Regions from separate parts of the Streptomyces sp. C1-1 genome, predicted to be linked through region 2. Evidence: riboswitches for the same ligand, from Rfam matches in the RefSeq annotation. Region 2 holds a riboswitch; the other holds the start of a gene.
The links. A riboswitch is a leader RNA that binds a small molecule or an ion and turns the genes downstream of it on or off. The one in region 2 is predicted to bind ZMP and ZTP.
Positions count from the first base shown of each region.

Region 1 (8,663 bases), 3.0 Mb from region 2:
GGAGAGCACGCGGGGTCGATCAGAGGCCATGCTCACCATTCTCTCAGGTGCCGGGGGTGGATCCGGAACCGGTCGGAAACATGTGGGCACCGATCCGTGCCCGGCGGTGTAACAAGGTGGGGACGGGCGGCGGAGCAGCGAGGGGGGCGGCCGATGCGGCGGCTGGGCAGACGGACGGCGGGCCGGTGCGGGGCCGTCGTGTCGACGGTGGCGGTCATGACGATCTGCGGCGCTCCGACGGCCCACGCGGGCGGTGCGGGGGCCGGTGACCGGGACGTCCCCGACGTGGCGATGGTCGTCGCGGGCGGTACGGGGCGGACGGCCGTGTTCCGGTCGGGTGAGGCCGCCTTCGCGTGTCTGCGACGGCTGCTGACGCCGACGTACACGGGCACGGAACGGGTGCCGGATGCCTGGGCCGAGGGCCGGTATCCGCCGGTGGACCTCACCGTGGTCTGGGGGCTGAGCGGCGTCGGGGGCTGGCCCAGGACCGACCGGGCGCCGGGCGGCGACGTGGCCGTGGAGCGGCAGGACCAGCTGTTCGTGGCGGCCGACGGCACGCCCTGGGTCCGCAGCGATCCCGCGCCCGAGGTGCGGGACGACGACATCCGCTGGCATCGGGCGCCGCGTTCGGTGTTCGCGGAGCTGGAGCGGGAGAAGGTGCTGGGCGAGGGGTTTTCCGGGCGGCGGGTCACGGGCGGGGACGGCGGCCGGGACGGAATCCGGTGGGCGGTCTCCGGGCTGGGTGCAGGGCTCGTGGCCGGCGTCGGCGGCATGCTGCTGATACGCCGCGCGGCGGCCCGGCACGGTGCCGGACCGCCGCGGGACGAGCCACGACAGGAGCTGATCGACCTCTGAGGGCCGCCGGGGCGTCAGCCGAGGTCGATCTCCGGGTACAGCGGGAAGCCGGCCACCAGGTCCGTGGCGCGCTGGGCGATCTCCTCGGACACCTTCTCGTCCAGGACGTGGGAGGCCTTGGAGGGAGCGCCGGACTTGGTGGTGCCCGGCTCGGCGGTGGTCAGAACGCGGTCGATCAGTCCCGCGACCTCGTCCATCTCGGCCGTGCCCAGACCGCGGGTGGTCAGCGCGGGGGTGCCGATGCGGATGCCGGAGGTGTACCAGGCGCCGTTCGGGTCGGCCGGGATGGCGTTGCGGTTGGTGACGATGCCGGAGTCGAGGAGCGCGGCCTCGGCCTGGCGGCCGGTGAGGCCGTAGGAGGTGGCGACGTCGATCAGGTTGAGGTGGTTGTCGGTGCCGCCGGTCACCAGGGTCGCGCCCCGGCGCATCAGGCCCTCGGCCAGTGCGCGGGAGTTGTCGACGATGCGCTGGGCGTAGTCCTGGAAGGCGGGCTGCCGGGCCTCGGCGAGGGCGACGGCCTTGGCGGCCATGACGTGCGGGAGCGGGCCGCCGAGGACCATCGGGCAGCCGCGGTCGACCTGGTCCTTGAGGGAGTCGTCGCACAGGACCATGCCGCCGCGCGGGCCGCGCAGCGACTTGTGGGTGGTGGTGGTGACGATCTGGGCGTGCGGGACCGGGTCGAAGTCGCCGGTGAGGACCTTGCCGGCGACGAGGCCCGCGAAGTGCGCCATGTCGACCATCAGCGTCGCGCCGACCTCGTCGGCGATCTCGCGCATGATCCGGAAGTTCACCAGGCGGGGGTAGGCCGAGTAGCCCGCGACGATGATCAGCGGCTTGAACTCGCGGGCGGACGTGCGCAGCGCCTCGTAGTCGATCAGGCCGGTGGCCGGGTCGGTGCCGTACGAGCGCTGGTCGAACATCTTGCCGGAGATGTTGGGGCGGAAGCCGTGGGTGAGGTGGCCGCCGGCGTCCAGGGACATGCCGAGCATGCGCTGGTTGCCGAAGGCCTGGCGCAGCTCGGCCCAGTCGGCCTCGGAGAGGTCGTTGACCTGGCGGACGCCGGTCTTCTCCAGGAAGGGCGCCTCGACGCGGTCGGCGAGGACGGCCCAGAAGGCGACCAGGTTGGCGTCGATGCCGGAGTGCGGCTGGACGTAGGCGTGCCGGGCGCCGAACAGCTCGCGGGCGTGCTCGGCGGCCAGCGACTCGACGGTGTCGACGTTGCGGCAGCCGGCGTAGAAGCGGCGGCCGACGGTGCCCTCGGCGTACTTGTCGCTGAACCAGTTGCCCATCGCCAGCAGGGTGGCCGGGGAGGCGTAGTTCTCGGAGGCGATCAGCTTGAGCATCTCGCGCTGGTCGGCGACCTCCTGGCCGATGGCGTCGGCCACGCGCGGCTCGACGGCTCGGATCACGTCGAGGGCGGCACGGAAGGCGGTGGACTCGGGGGAAAGGGAGTCGGCTGACATGAGGGACCTCCGGACGTCGGCTTTCAGCGTTCACGGTACGGCCCAGGCGCACGGCACTCACTGACTCGGGCCGCTCCCCGATGGTCGGTCCCATCCTCGGTCCCTGGCGGAACCAGCGCGCCAGTCACGGCCCTCGCATCACCCTACCGGGGATGCCCTGCTGCGCAGGGAGGCCGTCCATCATGCGAGCGGCGGTGTGATGGATCTGCTTCCGGTTGCCGAGCACGCGCCCTGTTGCCGGGCCGGGACACTGATCCCGTCGTCTCGCTCAGGAAGGCAGACCGGACTCTGCGGCATGCCGAGAAGCTCGCCCGAAGGGCCTCCGAGGCGCACGACGCCGTAGAGGGGGCCAACGCCGCGATCGCATGGCGGGAGCAGGTGTTGGAGCTGCACGACCGTGGTCTCACCCCGCAGCAGATACGAGCGATCATGCTGCTCGAAGACGGCGGTGAGGGCTACGAGCGGAGCAACGGCCGCATCGACGACATCCTCGCAGAAGTCCCGCGCAGGTCTTCCTGACCGGAGGGCCGAGCAGAGCGCCTCCAGTGGCCCTCCCTCTAGAGTCCCTTCGTGCTCTTTGGAATGGTGTGCGCCCTGGGGGCGGCGGTCTGCTTCGGTACGGCCACGGTGTTGCAGGCGGTCGCCGCGCGGGAGGCGACCGATGGTGGTGGCGGGGAGGCGGCGCTGCTGCTGCGGGCGTTGCGGCAGTGGCGGTATCTGGCCGGGCTGGCGCTGGACGGGCTGGGTTTCCTGCTGCAGATCGCGGCCCTGGGGTCCATCCCCATCTACGCGGTGGCGGCGGCCCTCGCGTCGAGCCTGGCGGTGACGGGGGTGGTCGCGGCCAAGCTGCTGCACGTGCGGCTGAGCGGGCTGGAGTGGGGTGCGGTCGGCACGGTGTGCGCCGGGCTGGCGATGCTGGGCCTGGCATCGGGCACGGAGGGTGACCGTCAGGGCTCCATGGCCCTGAAGTGGGCGATGCTCGTGATCGCGGTGGCGGTGCTGGCGCTCGGGCTGGTGGGCGGACGGTGGTCGGGGCGCGGACGGGATCTGGTGCTGGGACTGGGGGCCGGGTTCGGGTTCGGGGTGGTCGAGGTGTCGGTGCGGCTGATCGACTCGCTCGCGCCGCTGGAGCTGCTCGGCAATCCGGCGACGTACGCCCTGCTGATCGGTGGGGGCGCCGCCTTCCTGCTGCTCACCTCCGCGCTACAGCGCGGCTCGGTGACCACGACCACCGCCGGGATGGTCATCGGCGAGACCATCTGGCCGGCGGCGGTGGGCGTGGTCTGGCTCGGCGACCGCACCCGGGAGGGGCTGACCTGGCTGGCGGTGCTGGGGTTCGCCGTGGCGGTGGTGGCCGCACTGGCGCTCGCGCGGTTCGGCGAGGCGCCGACCGAGACGGCGTGAGAAAAAGGCAGAACACGGCCGCTTATTTGCAAGGCCGATAAAAAGTCACGATACGGACATCGATACGGACATCGATACGGCCGACGACACGGACATCGATACGGGCAGCCGAAAAGATCTCGTTGAAGATTTGAACGAGCTATGGAGATCGCCCGTACTGGACGGCGTGACCAGTAATCCCGTCACCGTCACCTTGGCCTATCGGGTGGCGCCGGGCCGTGAGTCCGACTTCCACTCGTGGGGGTGGGCGATGCTCGCCGCGAGCGCGCGACAGCCGGGCTTCCTGGGGGGTGGCGTCCTTGTCGACCGAGAGGCGGAGTGGCATGTCGTCTATCGCTTCGCCAGCGAGGGCACGGCCCGGGCCTGGGAGGACTCGGGCGAGCGTGCCGAGTGGGACGTCCGCACCGCCGGCTTCGCCCGGCAGGCGGAACGCAGGAGCGTCCGCGGTTCCAAGGTGTGGTTCGACTCCCAGACCCCCCTGCCGAAGGCGCCGGCACCGCCGCCGAAATGGAAACTGTGGTTCATCAACATGAGCGCGGTTTTTCCGCCGGTGCTCCTGTTCAATCTGCTCGTCATTCCTTATCTCGGCGGGCTCAATCCGCTTGTCCGCACACTGCTGCTGTGCCTTTGTGTCACGGCTCTTGTCACCTGGATTCTGATGCCCCGGCTGCAGCGCTTCTTCAAGAAATGGCTGTATCCACCGCTCCAGGCATTGCGCGGACGGCACAAAAGACGGACCGCATAGGTCCGGACCGAACCAAGGGAGGTGGGCGGGTGAAGACCCTGCTCATCGACAATTACGACTCGTACACCTACAACCTGTTCCAGCTGATCGCCGAGGTCAACGGCGAGGAACCGGTTGTGGTCCTGAACGACGCCACCGACTCGATTCCGGATCTGGCCGCCCACCTCGCGGAATTCGACAACGTCGTGGTGTCGCCGGGTCCCGGGCACCCGGCCGAGCCGCGCGACTTCGGGTTCAGCGCCGCCGCGCTCGCCGAGTCGGCCGTCCCCGTGCTCGGCGTCTGCCTGGGGCACCAGGGCATCGCCCTCGGGGAACAGGGCGTGGTGGCGCCCGCGCCGCAGCCCCGGCACGGGCATCTGTCCAGGGTCAGGCACGACGGACGGGACCTGTTCGAGGGACTGCCGCAGGACTTCACCGCCGTCCGCTACCACTCGCTGGCCGTGCGGGAGCCGCTCCCGGAGACGCTCGAGGCCACCGCGTGGTCCGAGGACGGTGTGCTGATGGGCCTGCGGCACCGCACCCGGCCCCTGTGGGGAGTGCAGTTCCACCCGGAGTCGGCGCTCACCGAGTACGGCCACCGGATGCTGGTCAACTTCCGCAATCTGACGGCGGTACGGGCACGCAGGCCGCGTACGAAGAACACCGCGGTCACCCCGGCCGCGGCGGCGATCCCCGCCCCCGCGCCGACCGTCCCGCGCCCCCGCCGGGCGACTCCCGCCTACCGTCTGCACAGCCGCCGGATCGCCGGGGCGGTGGACGCGGAGGCCGCGTTCACGCGGATGTACGGGGCGTCGCAACGGGCGTTCTGGCTGGACAGCGCGCTCGTCGAGGAGGGGCTGTCGCGGTTCTCGTTCTTCGGCGACGACAGCGGTCCGCTCGCGGAGTTCGTGCGCTACGACGTCGACAGCGGGCGCTGCGAGATCGAGCGGGCCGGACGGCCCACGCGGAAGGTCACGGCGAGCGTCTTCGACTATCTGAAACGGCAGTTGACGAGCCGCCGGGTGGACGCGGCCGGACTGCCCTTCGACTTCACCGGGGGCTATGTCGGCTACTTCGGCTACGAGACGAAGGCCGACTGCGGTTCCGCGAACCGACACTCGTCCGAAATGCCGGACGCCTGCTGGCTGTTCGCCGACCGGCTCATCGCCGTGGACCACCTCAGGCGGTTCACCTACGCGGTCTGTCTCGCCGAGGACACCCCGCAGGCCGCGCGGGAGGCCGAGGACTGGCTGGAGGGCGCGCTGGCCCAGCTCAGCTTCGTCGCCACCGACACCGTACGTCCGCCGCGGCACACGTCCGCCACGCCCGAGCCCGAACTCGGTGCCGCGGAGCCGTGGCTGGTACGGGACCGGACGCGGTACCTCGCCGACATCGATGAATGCCACGGGGAGTTGCGGGCCGGGACCAGCTACGAGATCTGCCTGACCAACGCGGCCCGCTTACCCGCGCCGCCCGACGCCTACGACTTCTACCGGGTGCTGCGCCGGGTCAACCCGGCCCCCTACGCCGCGTTCCTGCGCTTCGGGGACGTCGACGTCGCCGGCTCCTCCCCCGAGCGGTTCCTGCGGATCACCCGGGACGGGGTGGCCGAGGCCCGGCCCATCAAGGGCACCGCGCCGCGCGGCGACGGACCCGAGGAGGACGCCGCGCTGCGCGACGCGCTGGCCGCGGACGCCAAGACGCGGGCCGAGAACCTGATGATCGTGGACCTGCTCCGCAACGACCTGGGCCGGGTGTGCCGTACCGGGTCGGTGCGGGTGACCCGGCTGATGGCCACCGAGACGTACGCGTCCGTGCACCAGCTGGTCTCCACCGTGGAGGGGCGGCTGAGGGCCGGCACGGACGCCGTGGACTGCGTGCGGGCCTGCTTCCCCGGCGGATCGATGACCGGGGCGCCGAAGCTGCGCACGATGGAGATCATCGACGCGCTGGAGACCGAGGCCCGGGGTGTCTACTCCGGGGCGCTCGGCTACCTGGGGTGCGGCGGGGGCGCGGATCTGAACATCGTCATCCGTACCGCGGTGTTCGCCGACGGGCTGATGCACCTGGGTGCCGGGGGCGCGATCGTCCTCGACTCCGACCCGGCCGCCGAGTACGACGAGATGCTGCTGAAGACCGCGGCCCAGATGCGGGCCCTGCGCGAGCACACCGTGGAGCGGATACGGGAGCAGCGCGAGGAGACGGCGGTGCGCCAGGGGCGTACGGCCAGCGAGGAGCCGGTGCGATGACGACCTCCCGGCCGGCGGCCGCGCCGCGGACCACCACCGCCGCCGTCCCGCAGCAGCGGACCCCGCTCCCGGCCTCCGCCGCCGGCCCCCGGGCGACCCCCGGCAATCTGGCAGCGCAGCTGGCCGACCTCGCCGAGCGGCGCGGGTGGGGCGACCGGGCGGCCTTCCACCAGGGGCACCGGGTGTGGACGCACGGCGAGGTGCACGCGCTCGCGGCCCGGGCCGCCACCGTGCTCGCCGCGCAGGGTGTGGGCGCCGGTGACCGGGTGGTGCTGGCGCTGCCGGACGGGATCGCCTGGGTGACGGCGTTCCTCGCCACCGCCCGGCTCGGTGCCGTGGCCGTACTGGTCAACCCCGAACTCCCGGCGGCGGACCACGCGTTCATGGCGGCGGACACCCGGGCCGCGCTGTGTGTGACGGGGCCCGGTATGGAGGAACGGTTCACCGACCGGCCCCGGCTCGGCGCCGACCAGTTCCTCGCGTCGGTCCCCACCGCCGCGCCCGCCCCCGCGCACCCGGTCGACGCGCACGCCCCGCTGTACATCCAGTACACGTCCGGGACCACGGGCCGGCCCAAGGGCGTCGTGCACACGCACGGCGACCCGAAGGCCTACCACGACCTGATCGGGCGGCGGCTGCTGCGGATCACCCGGGACGACGTCACGCTGTCGGTGTCGAAGCTGTACTTCGCCTACGGCTTCGGCAACGCCTTCGTCTTCCCGCTGTTCTCCGGCTCCTCCGCCGTGCTGGTGGACCGGCGGTCGAGCCCGGCGGCCGTGGACGAGCTCGTGGCCCGGCACCGGGTGACGCTGCTGTACTCCGTGCCGTCCGCGTTCGCCGCCCTGGTGGCCGAGCGCGGCAGCGGGCACCAGGCCTGCTTCGCCTCGGTCCGGGCCGCGGTGTCGGCGGGCGAGGGCATGCCGGCCGGGCTCGGCAGACAGGTCACCGAGCTGCTGGCCGCCCCGGTGCTGGAGCAGATCGGCTCCACCGAGGCCGGTCACGCCTTCTGCGCCAACAGCTTCGACCACAACCACCCCGGCACCGTCGGCCGCCCCGTCCCCGGCTTCGAGGTGGAGGTGCGCGACGCGAACGGCCGTCCGGTGCCGGACGGCACGGAGGGCGAACTGTGGGTGCGCGGGCCGACGTTGACGCCCGGGTACCTCGACCGGCCGGAGGAGACCGCGCGTGCCCTGGTCGGCGGCTGGCTGGCCACCCGGGACCTGGCGCGCCGCGAGCCGGACGGCACGTTCCGGCATCTGGGCCGCGCCGACGACATGGAGATGGTCGGCGGCATCACCGTCTCCCCGCTGGAGGTGGAGGCCGTGCTGCGCGCGCATCCGGCGGTCCGGGAGGTCGCCGTCGTGGCCGTCGTCGACCGGCTCGGGGTGAGCCGGCTGCGCGCCTTCGTCGTACCGGAGCCGCCGGTCCACGACGGGCTGCGGGAGGACCTGCTTCGGCTCGCCCGAGAGCGGCTGGCCGCCTTCAAGGTGCCCCGCGGGGTGAGCCTCGTGCCGTCCCTCCCCCGCACCCCCACCGGCAAGCTCCGCCGCCATCTGGTGCGCCGGGGCGCCTGGTGAACCCCATCGAAAGGAACGGCCTCATGCGAGAGCGGCAATCCCCTTTCACCGAGCGGGCGTTCTGTCTCGGTCCCCTGTTCCGGCGGGCGGCCGACCGGCACGGGGCCGTCTTCGTCACGCTGGACCGGCCGCTGGACACCCACCCGGCCCTCGGCGTCGACCTCACCTACACGGCCCTGGCGGACGTCGTCGAGGAGCTGTCCGGGCGGCTGTGGGAGGCGGGCGTACGGCCCTCGGAGCAGGTGGTCGTCCACAAGGCGGACAACGTCGACATCGTGCTGCTGACCTGCGCGGTCTCCCGCATAGGTGCGGTGCCCGTGCTGCTGTCGCCGGCCCTCGCGGGTCCGGTGGCCGGGGAGCTGGTGGCACGTCTCGGGCGGCCGTGGCTGGT
Region 1 is NZ_CP189826.1:4,229,732-4,238,394, forward strand. It holds gene trpS (tryptophan--tRNA ligase) at 1-30, opposite strand, end outside; gene ACQF4J_RS19195 (hypothetical protein) at 217-855, shown strand; gene ACQF4J_RS19200 (glycine hydroxymethyltransferase) at 870-2,318, opposite strand; ZMP/ZTP riboswitch at 2,352-2,456, opposite strand; gene ACQF4J_RS19205 (hypothetical protein) at 2,700-2,837, shown strand; gene ACQF4J_RS19210 (DMT family transporter) at 2,901-3,722, shown strand; gene ACQF4J_RS19215 (antibiotic biosynthesis monooxygenase) at 3,889-4,467, shown strand; gene pabB (aminodeoxychorismate synthase component I) at 4,497-6,695, shown strand; gene ACQF4J_RS19225 (AMP-binding protein) at 6,692-8,272, shown strand; gene ACQF4J_RS19230 (class I adenylate-forming enzyme family protein) at 8,296-8,663, shown strand, end outside.
Region 1: another riboswitch for ZMP and ZTP. It lies ahead of ACQF4J_RS19200 (glycine hydroxymethyltransferase); the one in region 2 lies ahead of ACQF4J_RS05670 (bifunctional 5,10-methylenetetrahydrofolate dehydrogenase/5,10-methenyltetrahydrofolate cyclohydrolase).

Region 2 (8,663 bases):
CCGGCGCGAAGGTGTTCTTGTGCCGGAAGGCGTATGCGAGCAGTTGCCGGGGTGTGAAGGAGCGCTCCGGGTCGCTCAGCAGGTCTTGGACGAAGTCCGGATCGGAGCTGTAAGGGAACAGGCCGCTGCGCATCTCGGCGAGGTGCCGCAGGGTGATCCGGCCGCCGTCCGGCACGCCGTGGACGTAACGGGAGATCGGGTCGTCCAGCCGGACGCGGTGGTCGTCCACGAGCTCCAGCAGCGCGGTGGCCGTGAAGGTCTTGGTCTCGCTGCCGATCCGTTCGTAGACGTCGGGGGTCATCGGTCTGCCGGTCGACGTGTCGGCGACACCGCTCGCGCGGACGTAGCACCCCTTGCCGGGGATCCACAGTCCGACGACGGCTCCGGGGATGCCCGCCTGCCGGCGGACGTCCTCGATCGTCCTGTCCAGCCGTGCGGTCACGCCGGGCCCGAGGCCGCCCGGCGGACGGTGGTGCCGACCGGACGGGTGGGCAGCCGCGGCCGGGACGGCGGTGGCCGGCGTCACCGCCGTCGGGACCAGCAGTGACGCCACGAACAGTGTCGCCGCGAGCAGCCGGCGGTGGGGGGTACGTCGCATGCGGGGGCGCCTTCCAGTCACGGGCCGGGACGGCAACATCACCATCGGCGGCCGGTGGGCGAAGGCGCCCTTCGCAGGGCATACCGGCGAGTCCACTCGTTCGGAGCCGCGCACGGGGGCGACCCTGCGGACGGGGGTTCGCCGTCGCTCCGGGCGTCGGCGGACACGCTCAGTGGCCCCGGGCGATCCACTCCTGCAGGTGCGGTGCCTCGGCGCCGATCGTGGTCGGGTCGCCGTGGCCGGTGAGGACCCTGGTCTCGGGCGGCAGGGTGAGCAGGCGGTCGCGGATGGAGTCGATGATCGTCGGGAAGTGGGAGTAGGAGCGGCCGGTGGCGCCGGGACCGCCCTGGAAGAGGGTGTCCCCGGTGAAGACGACGCCCAGGCCGGGATCGTGCAGGCAGACGGCGCCGGGCGCGTGTCCGGGGGTGTGCAGCACGGTGAGGTCGGCTCCGGCGGCCTCGATGACCTGACCGTCGACGAGATGCGCGTCGGGGTCGCGGTGGGGGTGGGTCTGCTTCCACAGGGGCAGGTCGTCGGGGTGCAGCCAGATGGTGGCGCCGGTGCGGTCGGCGAGTTCGGGCGCGGCGTCGATGTGGTCGTTGTGGGCGTGGGTGCACACGATCGCCGTCAGCCGCCGCTCGCCCACCGCGGCGAGGATGCCGTCGGCGTCGTGGGCGGCGTCGATGACGACGACCTCGTGGTCGTCGCCGACGATCCACACGTTGTTGTCGACGTCCCAGGTGCCGCCGTCGAGGCTGAACTGCCCGGAGGTGACGAGGCGTTCGATGCGGGCGGCCATCACAGCACCACCACCGAGCGCAGGACGTCGCCGTGGTGCATGCGCTCGAACGCCTTCTCCACCTCGTCGAGGGCGATCGTCTCGGTGACGAACGCGTCCAGCGGCAGCCGTCCTTGCAGATGCAGGTCGATCAGCATGGGGAAGTCGCGGGAGGGCAGGCAGTCGCCGTACCAGGAGGACTTCAGCGACCCACCGCGGCCGAAGACGTCGAGGAGCGGCAGTTCCAGTTTCATCTCCGGGGTGGGCACACCGACCAGCACCACGGTCCCGGCGAGGTCACGGGCGTAGAAGGCCTGCTTGTACGTCTCCGGGCGCCCGACCGCCTCGATCACGACGTCCGCGCCGAAACCGCCGGTCAGCTCGCGGATCGCCTCGACCGCGTCGTTCTCCTTGGAGTTGACCGTGTGGGTGGCGCCCAGCTGCTTCGCGGTGGCCAGCTTGCGGTCGTCGATGTCCACGGCGATGATCCTCGCCGCGCCCGCCAGCCGCGAACCGGCGATCGCCGCGTCGCCGACACCACCGCAGCCGATCACGGCGACCGAGTCGCCACGGCCGACGTTGCCCGTGTTGATCGCCGCCCCGATGCCCGCCATCACACCGCAGCCCAGCAGGCCGGCCACCTGCGCGGAGACCGACGGATCCACCTTGGTGCACTGCCCGGCGGCGACCAGGGTCTTCTCCGCGAACGCCCCGATGCCCAGCGCCGGCGACAGCTCGGTGCCGTCGGTCAGCGTCATCTTCTGCTTGGCGTTGTGGGTGTTGAAGCAGTACCAGGGCCGTCCGCGCAGGCAGGCCCGGCACTGCCCGCACACCGCACGCCAGTTGAGAATCACGAAGTCACCGGGCGCCACATCGGTGACCCCCTCCCCCACCGACTCCACGACACCCGCCGCTTCGTGCCCCAGCAGGAACGGGAAGTCGTCGCTGATGCCGCCCTGTTTGTAGTGCAGGTCGGTGTGGCAGACCCCGCACGCCTGGATCTTGACGACCGCCTCGCCGGGGCCGGGATCGGGCACGACGATCGTCTCCACCCGCACCGGCTCGTCCTTGCCCGGTGCGATCACGCCCCGTACTTCCTGCGCCATGGTGCTGAACCCTTCCGTATGCCGGTGTCCGTCCTCCCGACCCTAGACGTGACTGATCGGTAACGGCGGCGGCGCCCCGCGCCCGGCGAAGCGGCCGACGTAGCCTGAATGCTCCCCCCTTCCCGCGAGGAGAGCCGTGAGCATCGCATCCACCGAGACCCGACCGGCCCCCTGGCGGCTGCTCCTCGGTTACGTCCGGCCGCATCGGTGGGCCCTGCTCACGGGCGCGTTGCTGTCGCTGGTCACCGGCGCCACCGGGCTCCTGCTGCCGCTGGTGGCGAAGGGGCTCATCGACAACCTGTCCCACGACCGGGCCATCACAGGTGCGTTGCTCGCCATGTCCGCGCTCGTCATCACCAACGCGGCGCTGGGCGGGCTCGGTTCGTACGTGCTGCGGCGCACCGCGGAGTCGGTGGTGCTCGGCGCGCGGCGCGCCCTGTCGTCGTATCTGCTGCGGCTGCGGATCACGGCCGTGGACCGCAGCGAGCCGGGCGACCTGATGGCGCGCATCACCTCGGACACGACACTGCTGCGCGAGGTGACCACCGACTCCCTCGTCGGCCTCGGCACCGGCGGGCTCACGCTCGTCGCGACCGTGGTGATGATGGGGCTCGTCGACCCCGTGCTGCTCGGGGTCACGCTGGCCGTGATCGCGGGCGCGGGCACGGTCCTCGGGGTGATCGTGCCCCGCATCAACCAGGCCAGCCGGCGGGCGCAGGACGCGGTCGGGGTGATGGGGGCGTCGCTGGAGCGCATCCTCGGCGCGCTGCGCACGGTGAAGGCCTCCGGTGCCGAGCACCGCGAGGAACGGACGCTGCACGAGGCCGCCGAGGAGTCGTGGCGGCAGAGCGTACGCGCCGCCAAGTGGTCGGCGGCCGCGGGCAACACGGCCGGTCTCGCGATGCAGATCGCCTTCATCACCGTCCTGGCGGTGGGCGGGGCGCGGGTCGCCACCGGGGCGATCGAGGTGGGCACGCTGGTGGCGTTCCTGCTGTACGTCTTCTATCTGATGTCCCCGATCCAGCAGGTGGTCGGCGCGATCACGCAGTACCAGACGGGCTCCGCCGCCCTGGCCCGCATCCAGGAGGCGCTGAGCCTGCCCTCCGAACCCCCGGCCCGGCCCGCTGCGTTGCCGTCTCCCGGCGCGGAACCGGCCGCCCTCGCCTTCGACGACGTCCGCTTCCGGTACGCCGACGATCTGCCGTACGTGCATCACGGAGTGTCGTTCACGGTGCCCTCGCGCGGCATGACGGCGTTCGTCGGTCCGTCCGGCGCGGGCGAGACGACGGTCTTCTCGCTCATCGAGCGGTTCTACGATCCCGAGTCGGGGACGATCTCCCTGGACGGCCGCCCGCTCGCCGACTGGGAGCTGCCCCTGCTGCGGTCGGCGATCGGCTATGTGGAGCAGGACGCGCCGGTCCTGTCCGGTTCGCTGCGGGACAACCTGCTGCTGGGCAACCCGGACGCGGACGACGACGCGCTGGCCCGCGTGGTGAAGACGACCCGCCTCGACGGCCTGGTCGCCCGCCTCCCGCGGGGCTTGGAGACGCTGGTGGGGCACCGCGGCACCAGGCTCTCCGGCGGTGAGCGCCAGCGGGTCGCCATCGCCCGAGCCCTGCTGCGCCGTCCCCGGCTGCTGCTGCTCGACGAGGCCACCTCACAGCTGGACGCGGTCAACGAGGCGGCGCTGCGCGACACCGTCGCGGACGTCGCCCGTACGACGACGGTCCTGGTCGTCGCCCACCGGCTGTCGACGGTGACGATGGCCGACCGGATCGTCGTCATGGACGCGGGCCGGGTGCGTGCCGTGGGCACCCATCGCGAACTCGTCGCCGCGGACCCGCTCTACGCGGAGCTCGCCGCCACGCAGTTCCTGGCGACGGCCGGCTGAGGGCGCCCCCACACACAGCGAGGGCCGCCCGGACCGGGCGGCCCTCGGTCGGTCAGCGGCTCAGTGAACGGCGCCGAGGAGCGGGAGCAGGGGGGCCGCGAGGTCGGTGACCTGGTGCAGCTGGTTGAGGTCGTTCAGCCGCTGCAGCTGGACGGACGGCCTGGGCATCTCTCCCGCGTGCTCCTGCGGCACGTCACTCACCGCGAGCGAGTCGAGCGTGGCCATCGGGCTGATCCGGCCCGGGTTCTCAGCAGCCACGGGGGCCGCGCTCGCCATCGGCACGGCGAGGCCCGTGATGCCCGCGGCGAGACCAACGGCGGCGACGATACGTCGTGTTGAGATCATGCTTTCCGCAACGCCCGCGGGCGCCCGCCGGACACGGGCGCGCCGCCCCCGCTCACCCGTCAGGCGCATCGGACCGCTGCGCTTGCCGAGCCTGCCGGGGCGGAGGAGGCTCGAAGGTGAGGTGCTGCGCGGCCCACTCCGCACAGGGTCGCGGCCCTCGGAGGAGGTCACCATGGGCACCGCGGCAAGCTCCACCTTCAACGCCGAGACACTGCGCAAGGGCGTCGAAGGACACACGGCGGCAGATCTTCTGTCGCTCTACGCGGACGACGCGCAAGTGCGCATCGTCGACCGCAACAGTCAGCCGAGCCAACCCAGGGTCCTGCGCGGGCGCGAAGAGATCGGCGCACTGTTCCAGGACATCTACAGCCGGGACATGACGCACAAGGTCGACCACTGCATCATCCAGGGCGATCACGCCGCGTACAGCCAGTCCTGCCGGTACTCGGACGGCACCCGGGTCCTCGCCGAGTCGATGATCACGTTGCGTGACGGGAAGATCGCCGAGGAGATCCTGATCCAGGCCTGGGACGAGTAGGAGGAGGCGACGAGGCTCCGGGGCCCGCCCGTGCGCGGCCCCGGCCCCGGCGTGTCCGGACGGGTCTCGGTTAGGCTGTCGGCGGGCCGTGACTGGCGCTGAGGTGGAGCACCACCGGGGAGCGGCCACGCAGAGTCGATGCCGTGCGCCTGGGCGATCCGTCACCCAGGAGTGGATCATGACCCAGGCCAGGCTCATGGACGGTACGACGCTCGCCCGCCGCATCGTCGAGGACACCGCCAAGCGCGCCGCCGACCTCACCGGGCGCACCGGCGCCGCACCCTGTCTCGCGACGGTGCTGGTCGGCGAGGACCCGGCGTCCGTCACCTACGTCCGTATGAAGCAGAACCGCTGCCGCAAGGCCGGCATCGAGTCCCGGCACGTGGCTCTGCCGGCCACCGCGAGCACCGAGGAACTCGTCGCCACCCTGCGCGCGCTGTCCGACGACCCCGCGGTGCACGGCATCCTGCTGCAGCACCCGGTCGGCGAACACATCGACGAGCGGGCCGCGTTCGAGGCGATCGCACCGGAGAAGGACGTCGACGGCGTCACCTTCGCGTCCTTCGCGACCATGAGCTTCGGCCTGCCGGGGTTCGTCTCCTGCACCCCCGGCGGGATCATGCGGCTGCTCGACGAGTACGACGTCGATCCGGCCGGCCGGCGGGCGGTCGTCGTGGGCCGCAGCGCCATCCTCGGCAAGCCGGTCGGCATGCTGCTGCTCGCCCGCGACGCGACGGTGACGTACTGCCACTCCCGCACGCGCGAGCTGTCGGCGGTGGTCCGGGAGGCGGACATCGTGGTGGCCGCGGTGGGCCGGCCGCGGCTGATCCGCGGCGAGGACATCAAGCCGGGTGCCGTGGTCGTCGACGCCGGGTACAACGCGGGCAACGTCGGCGACGTCGACTTCGACTCCGCCGCCGAGCGCGCCTCGCTCATCACGCCGGTGCCGGGCGGCGTCGGCCCCATGACCATCGCCACGCTGCTGGAGCAGACCGTCGACGCCGCCGCCCGGCAGCTCGGGGCGTGATCAGCGCATCCAGGCGCTGTACGACATCACGTCACCGGCCTTGACGCCGTACCGGGGGTCGGCCCGGGCGAACACGCTCTCCAGGCCGAGTACGGCGCCGGTGACCGGGTCCATCACCAGCATCCGGCGCAGGCCGTGGCCCTGGTAGACGTACGCCTGGCCCCGCCGCCCGAGCCGGTCGGTCACCTGTCCGGCCGGGCGCAGTCCCTCGGTGTTCGCCAGCAGCCGGGCGAGTGCCGCGCTCTCCCGGGCGCCGAGGGTCCAGTGGTCGAGCAACAGCTCCACCGCGTCGAGGAGTTCGGGGGTGGTGGGTGCGGCGCGCAGGTACGCCGCCTCTCGCAGATAGGCGCGCAGCCGGGCGACGTCGTGCGGCGGCGGCGACTCGGGCGGGGCGTCGCTCCAGCTCGGCGGGTATGTCTGCCGGGTGATCACATGGCCGTCCGCCACGGGGCGGGCGGCGCCGCCCCCGTCGGTGAGGACGGGCCGGCCCGGGTGGCGCGGGTCGGTCGCGACGACGAGCTCGGTGTGGCTGCCGTCCGCCCGCCACCGCACGACGCGTTCCTCGGGCAGGGTGATCGGGGGCGCGTCCTCGCTCATGCCCATGCTCCACGACTGCACGTGCGTGCCCTTGCGCAGGCTCGGCGAGCCGTCGGCGGCGGCCGCCCGCGCCCGGTCGGCCAGCGCTTTGAGGGGTACGGGGGTGGAGTCGGCCTGCACGAGCAGCGGGCGGGGCGCGGCGACGGCGGGCGGCGTGCCGGGGCCGGTGAGCACGAGTGCCAGCGTCACGCAGGTCACGACGAGTGCGGCGACGAGCCCCCAGGCAAGCCTGGCCGGTCGGCCCCGCACGGAGGCTCCCGCCGACCGCAGGCGTGCCCCGACGGCCACAGGGCCCCCGGCGAGCCTCTCGCGGCGGCCCCACACGGGACGACGCGCCCGCGGCCCGCCGTCGGCCACAGAACCCGAGGCGCGCCTGTCCCGTCGGCCCCGCACGGGAGGGCGTGCCCGACCCCGGTGTTCTGCGTGGCCCTCGTCCAGCAGCTCCGCCAGCCGTCGCTCCGCCCGGTGGTCCAGCGGGCGGTCGCCGAAATGCGGTCCGTCGGCCGGCACCGGGTTGGCGCGGCGCAGGAGTTCGAGTTCGTCAGCCATGGCGGTGCTCCTTCGTGGCGGTCCCTCCGTCGGCGAACGCGGGGCGCATACGGTCGATCTCGGCTCTCAGCCGGCGCCTGGCGCGGTGCAGCCGCATCGCCGCCGCCCGCGTGCCGCAGCCGAGAGCGACGGCGAGATCGTCGACACCCAGTTCCTCCCACGCCGTCAGGCGCAGCACCTCCTGGTCGGCCTCGGAGAGGCGGCCCAGCGCGTCGTGCACCCAGGCGCCCGGCGCCTCCGTGTCAGGGCTGTCCACGATCTGCCGACCGTGCGCGGTCTCGTCGTTGCCCAGCCGGTCCAGCAGCCGGCGCCGCCGCCCGTACCCGCGCACCGTGTTGGCCAGACAGTTGCGTGCCACGCCGTACAGCCACGGCAGCGGGGACACCGGCAGGTCGGCCCGGCGCCGCCAGGCCACCGTGAACACCTCCGCCACCACTTCCTCCACCTCGCCGGCCCGCCCGCTCAGTCGACGCGCGACATAACGGCTGACCGCCCAGTAGTGCTCGCGATAGGCAGCGGCGAAGATCTCGTCGTTGCTCATGTTCGGTTCGTGTCCGGCACCTTCGGGATCGTCACACCCTTTTCCGTGATTCTCGTCGCGTCCGACGCGTGTGACCGCGCGGCCGGGTGCGGACACAGGCGGGGCGTGAGGAACCTCAAGAGCATCAAGTGGCTGACGACCACCGACCACAAGACGATCGGCACGCTGTACCTGGTCACGTCGTTCGCGTTCTTCCTGATCGGTGGTGTGATGGCGCTGCTGATGCGCGCCGAGCTCGCCCGCCCCGGTCTGCAGATCATGACGAACGAGCAGTTCAACCAGGCGTTCACGATGCACGGCACGATCATGCTGCTGATGTTCGCGACGCCGCTGTTCGCCGGTTTCACGAACTGGATCATGCCGCTGCAGATCGGCGCCCCGGACGTGGCCTTCCCCCGGCTGAACATGTTCGCCTACTGGCTGTACCTGTTCGGCTCGACCATCGCGGTGGGCGGCTTCCTGACCCCGCAGGGCGCGGCCGACTTCGGCTGGTTCGCCTACTCCCCGCTGTCGGACGCGGTCCGCTCGCCGGGCGTCGGCGCCGACATGTGGATCATGGGTCTGGCCTTCTCCGGCTTCGGCACCATCCTCGGCGCGGTCAACTTCATCACCACGATCATCTGCATGCGCGCGCCCGGCATGACGATGTTCCGCATGCCGATCTTCGTGTGGAACGTGCTGCTGACCGCGGTG
Region 2 is NZ_CP189826.1:1,246,694-1,255,356, forward strand. It holds gene ACQF4J_RS05640 (serine hydrolase domain-containing protein) at 1-598, opposite strand, end outside; gene ACQF4J_RS05645 (MBL fold metallo-hydrolase) at 768-1,397, opposite strand; gene ACQF4J_RS05650 (S-(hydroxymethyl)mycothiol dehydrogenase) at 1,397-2,482, opposite strand; gene ACQF4J_RS05655 (ABC transporter ATP-binding protein) at 2,619-4,373, shown strand; gene ACQF4J_RS05660 (hypothetical protein) at 4,434-4,718, opposite strand; gene ACQF4J_RS05665 (nuclear transport factor 2 family protein) at 4,891-5,256, shown strand; ZMP/ZTP riboswitch at 5,335-5,418, shown strand; gene ACQF4J_RS05670 (bifunctional 5,10-methylenetetrahydrofolate dehydrogenase/5,10-methenyltetrahydrofolate cyclohydrolase) at 5,435-6,283, shown strand; gene ACQF4J_RS05675 (CU044_5270 family protein) at 6,284-7,429, opposite strand; gene ACQF4J_RS05680 (RNA polymerase sigma factor) at 7,422-7,970, opposite strand; gene ctaD (cytochrome c oxidase subunit I) at 8,076-8,663, shown strand, end outside.